Regions from separate parts of the Lachnospira intestinalis genome, predicted to be linked through region 2. Evidence: predicted binding sites of a transcription regulator. Region 2 holds the regulator's gene; the other holds the start of a gene.
The links. Region 2 encodes Rex, which represses fermentation and respiration genes when NADH is low (regulators of the CRP and FNR family bind a similar motif). Its sites were predicted from a motif close to ATTGTTAANTANTTAACAAT; they were not measured.
Positions count from the first base shown of each region.

Region 1: a site for Rex is predicted at 1,579-1,598, ahead of WMO37_RS03345 (acyl-CoA carboxylase subunit beta). Genes of this name have one in related genera too.

Region 1 covers NZ_JBBMFS010000002.1:241,952-244,423, reverse strand. The annotation lists gene WMO37_RS03350 (OadG family protein) at 1-69, opposite strand, end outside; gene WMO37_RS03345 (acyl-CoA carboxylase subunit beta) at 87-1,535, opposite strand; gene WMO37_RS03340 (thiamine diphosphokinase) at 1,696-2,349, opposite strand.
Region 2 covers NZ_JBBMFS010000001.1:175,579-178,050, reverse strand. The annotation lists gene WMO37_RS00730 (NAD(P)H-hydrate dehydratase) at 1-438, opposite strand, end outside; gene WMO37_RS00725 (hypothetical protein) at 506-1,111, opposite strand; gene WMO37_RS00720 (redox-sensing transcriptional repressor Rex) at 1,139-1,780, opposite strand; gene WMO37_RS00715 (homocysteine S-methyltransferase family protein) at 1,994-2,472, opposite strand, start outside.

The DNA of each region.
Region 1 (2,472 bases), on a different contig from region 2:
TGTCATACTGAACACGCAGGCTAACACACAGAACAACACGAAAAAGCGTTTGATATTAGTTTTCTTCATATTGTTTCACCTCATTATCAGACCGTTCCATGCTTCTTAACCGGACGATCCTCTCTTTTTGTGTACAGCATTTCAAACGCTGCCGCAACATACTGTCTTGTTTCCTCAGGATTGATAATTGTATCCACATAACCTCTTGCTGCTGCAGATTCTACGCTGGACTGTAACTGTGCATATTCTGCTGCCTTTTCAGAAATCTTTGCGTTGACATCTTCTGCCTTATCAATCTCATCTGCATACATAATCTTTACTGCACTGGCTGCATCCATCATACCGATGCTTGCTGACGGCCATGCGTATGTCATATCTGCACCGACTGCTTTGGAATTCATTGCCACATAAGCACTTCCGTAAGCTTCGCCGATGATTACATTAACCTTTGGTACGGTTGCATTTGCAAATGCATATGTAAGCTTTGCTGCTGCCTTTGCAATCTTCTTTTCTGAATCAACTGTTGCTTCAAAGCCCTTTACATTGGTAAGGGTCAGCACCGGAATTTCAAATGCATCACAGAAATTCACAAATTCTGCAGCTTTTTCAGCACCGTCAACGGTCAGTACCGGTTCAAACTTTTCTGCTGCTTCGCCTTCGTCATCAAAACGGACTGTTCTGTTGGCAACGGCGCCGACTGTTGTACCGTTAATCTTTAACAGACCTGTTACAACACTCTTTGCAAATTCAGACTTTACTTCCATAAATAAGCCGTCATCTGCAATATCTGTTAATGCAAGCACTGCATCTGCTGCTTCTGCTTCCATATCCGCACATGCTCTATTTAAATCATCTTCGCAGTCTGCATAAGCTACATCGTCATTATTGGCCGGAAGAAGAGATACAAGCTGTCTGATGCCATTTGCAATTGTTTCCTCATCACCTGTAAAATCTGCAACACCTGCTTCTGCCTGAAATGCAGCAGATGCTGTGTCTAACTTGGTATCATTGTTGCCGTCTAATGCATTCGGACTGTTCACAAATAACTTTCCGTTCTTTTCTTCTACAAATGTAAAATCAGAAAGTTCTGAAAGAACTGCAAGACCGCCGCCGCAGCTTCCATAAACAGCCGTAATCTGCGGTACAAGACCGGAACATAATGACATCTTCCGGTAAATTGTTCCGAAACCATTCAAAGCATCTGTTGCTTCCTGAAGTCTTAATCCTGCACAATCTATCAGGCCAATAACCGGCGCTCCCATCTTCATAGCCATATCGTAAAGTCCTGTAATCTTCTTTGCATGCATTTCGCCGATTGAACCGCCTAAAACTGCCGGATTCTGGCTGTATACATACACAAGACTTCCATTAATTACTCCGTATCCGGTAATAACACCGTCTGCCGGAGTGTCTTTTTCCTGCATGTTAAAATCTGTTGCTCTGGCTTTTACACCTGCTCCGATTTCAACAAAACTGTTGTCATCAAGAATTGCTTCAATGCGTTCTCTTGCTGACGCCTGTGTTGTGTTACCCATTCTCTAAAGACCTCCTATACTTTTTGTAATAATGTAACAATCTATTGTCTATTTTATAACAATATTTCCCAAAAAACAAGCTTTTTGTAGAATCTTATTTACAATTCTGACAATTCCTTTTAAATTGCATAATACTTTAAAAAAAGCATCTGACACAAGCCTAATCTCTACTCTCAATTGCCGCCACAATCCCTTTTTCAATCAGAATTTCCGCAGTTTCTTCTTTTATCTCATTGCTCTGGCAGATGCTTAACCCCTGCCGTAAAATGTATCCGTTCAGCGGATATTTCAAGCCTTTTAATGTAAGAACTACTTCCTCTGTCATCGGCACAAATGAAATATATTTTCCGTACTGATCTGCCTTTTTTATCGTTTTATTTCCGTTTAACAGATAAATTTTGTTGTACTTATCATAAATGCAGCACTCCGTTCCTGCTTCCAATGCCTGTTTCATGATAAAAATATTGGTCAGTGCGTGGTCATAGCGTGTTCCGGTAGCCCCTAAAATATCAATCGCCGCCGGATGATGTTTTAACGCTGTAATTACCGCCAGATGTGTATCGGTATAATTTTTTTCCGGCGGATATGTCACTGTCTGCGTATCTTTTTTATAGGTATCAAGCAGCCTTTCATTAACCGAATCGTAATCCCCCAAAATGTAATCCACCCGGATTCCCAGTTTATCCGCATGTACCAGTCCGCTGTCTGCCGCAATGCAGTAATCATATATTTTTCCGGAAAGCCAGTCTTTCGCCCACTCATAATCTACTGTACCGCCCGTAATAATTAAAATCTTTTCTGCCATGATTTTCATTTTATCCTTTCTGCACTCACGAATCATCTCTTTCCGTTCTGCTTTGTGTAATGATTCGTTATTATATATTTCTGACTTTGCCACGCATGTCCGTAAAATTCAAAGTTTCTCCGCACGTCGCAT
Region 2 (2,472 bases):
CTTTGCCGCATTGATTTTTGCAATAATCTGTTCATATCTGCCTGTAATTGTTCTTGATAAACCGATGCCAAAAACAGCATCTATAATACAATTATATTCACCGGCAGGAATGTCGTTCACAAACACAATTCCCAGTTTCTGCAAAATCGCACACTGCCGATTTAACTCTTCTGTTCCTTTTCCTTCCTCTGCTGTCGTATACACCTCTGCCGAAATTCCACGTTCTGTCAGCTGGCGCGCCACCGCCATGCCGTCCGCACCGTTGTTGCCGCTTCCGCACACGCACAGCACCTTATCCGTCTTTTTAATCTTTTCAAGCACCGCCTCCGTCACACAAAGTGCCGCCCGCTCCATCAAAACCAGTGAAGGAATCCCCACCTCCTGAATCGAATACGTGTCAATCATTTTCATCTGCGCACCATTCATTAATTTCTTCATAAACACCCTCCTGCCCTGTAAAACAAAAAGCCGCCATACGGACTTCTTCCCGCACAGCAGCTTTCTTCTATTCGTCATTCTCATTCAACCGGTCTAATTCACTCATGATTTCAGGACCTAAAATCGCATGCATATAAGAATACATCTGCTCGTTCATATCCTCTTTGTCCTGCTTGACCAGTAAATTTTTCTTAAGTTTAATCCGCGTGTCTTCAATCCATGCTTCCAGCCGCTCCAGGTCTTTATTGTTGCGGTTGATTTTTTCATAACACATTTTGACTGTTTCATAAAAAAGATGCATGTTTGCTATGCGAAGTTTTTTAGGCACTTCGTCCGATTCATCTTCTAGCTGGGAGATTTTATCTCTTGCTTCATAAATCAGCCGCTGGCTTTCATCCATAATTTTCTGCTTTTTCGGATCTTCGTCATTCTGGTTCATATGATTAACAATGCCCCGGAACAATCCTTTTCTAATCTTTTTTACCTGAATCAGGTCTTCGTTGACCTGCCCCTGTTTTTTGAGCAGTTCATTGACACGTTTTTCCCAGTAACGGATTTCATCCGTTTTTACAGATTCCGGCACAAGTCTGTACCACCGTTGGTCAAGCGTTAAAATCGGCAGATTTTTCAAAGCCGCATTATCCTTCATTGCCTTATATGTAAGCTGTGCCATCCGCTATTCCCCCTTTGTAAATCTTTTCTACCGTCCTTCATTTGCAATGGTATACGAAAGGCGCATCAAGCTTTCTGATAAATGTACATTTTCAACAATGACTTCATCCGGAAGATTCAAATCTGTATGGGCAAAATTCCAGATTGCCTTAATTCCGGCATCTGCTACCAGCTTACCGACTTCTTTTGCTGCTTTTTTGGGAATCGTCAGTGCTACAATCTCGATTTCATTTCTCTTAATAAAATCAGAAACGGCATCCATCATCATCACCGGGATTCCACGGATTGTCTTTCCTTCCATCTCCGGATTGTTATCAAAGACTCCTTTAATCACAAATCCACGTTTTTCAAAGTCCTCATAATTGACAATTGCCTGACCTAAGTTACCCGCACCGATAATAATCATATTATGCGGGCGGTCAATTCCTAAAATTTTGGCAATTTCATCATAAAGATACTTCACATTATAACCGTAACCCTGCTGTCCAAAGCCGCCAAAATTGTTTAAATCCTGACGAATCTGTGAAGCGGTTACTTTCATCTTTGCACTTAATTCCTTTGAAGATATTCTCTGTACTCCGCTCTCATTCAGTTCGCCCAGATATCTGTAATATCGTGGCAGACGTCTGATTACCGCAGCTGATATCTTTTTTGTTTCTTCCATACTCATGTCACCATGCTTTCTTTTCAATGTATCTTCGGATACCAGGGTCAAAAGATCTGAACCCACATGAGCTTGCTCATATGTGGGTGAACGACCTTGGGACCCGCCCGCTATGAGCATAAAAGTGGGATGAAATCCCACGATATGCGAATAGCGGGCCGGATTGTGAGAGTGCGCAGCACGAAACAATCCGTGATTATTATAATATTTTTTATTATATCACCCCAGCACTCTTTTTGCAATATCTACGGATTCCTTGGCATCCTTTGCATAAAAGTCGGCATGAATTTCTTTGGCATATTCCGGTGTCAGAACCGCACCGCCTACCATAATTTTGCAATCCAGCTCATTTTCATGAAGCAGTTCAATCGTCTTTTTCATGGAAACGAGTGTCGTTGTCATCAGGGCAGAAAGTCCGACCAGCTTGACATCATTTTCACGGACTGCATCAACGACCGCCTGATATTCCACGTCTTTTCCGAGGTCAATCACGTCATAACCGTAATTTTCAAGCAGAACCTTTACAATATTTTTACCGATGTCGTGAATATCACCTTTGACAGTTGCAATGACGATTTTGCCTTTGCTGACCGGTGCGGCGTTACTCTGCACCATATGTTCACGAATGACTTCAAACGCCGCCTGTGCAACGGAAGCTGCCATAATCAGCTGCGGCAGGAACAGCGTTCCCTTTTCAA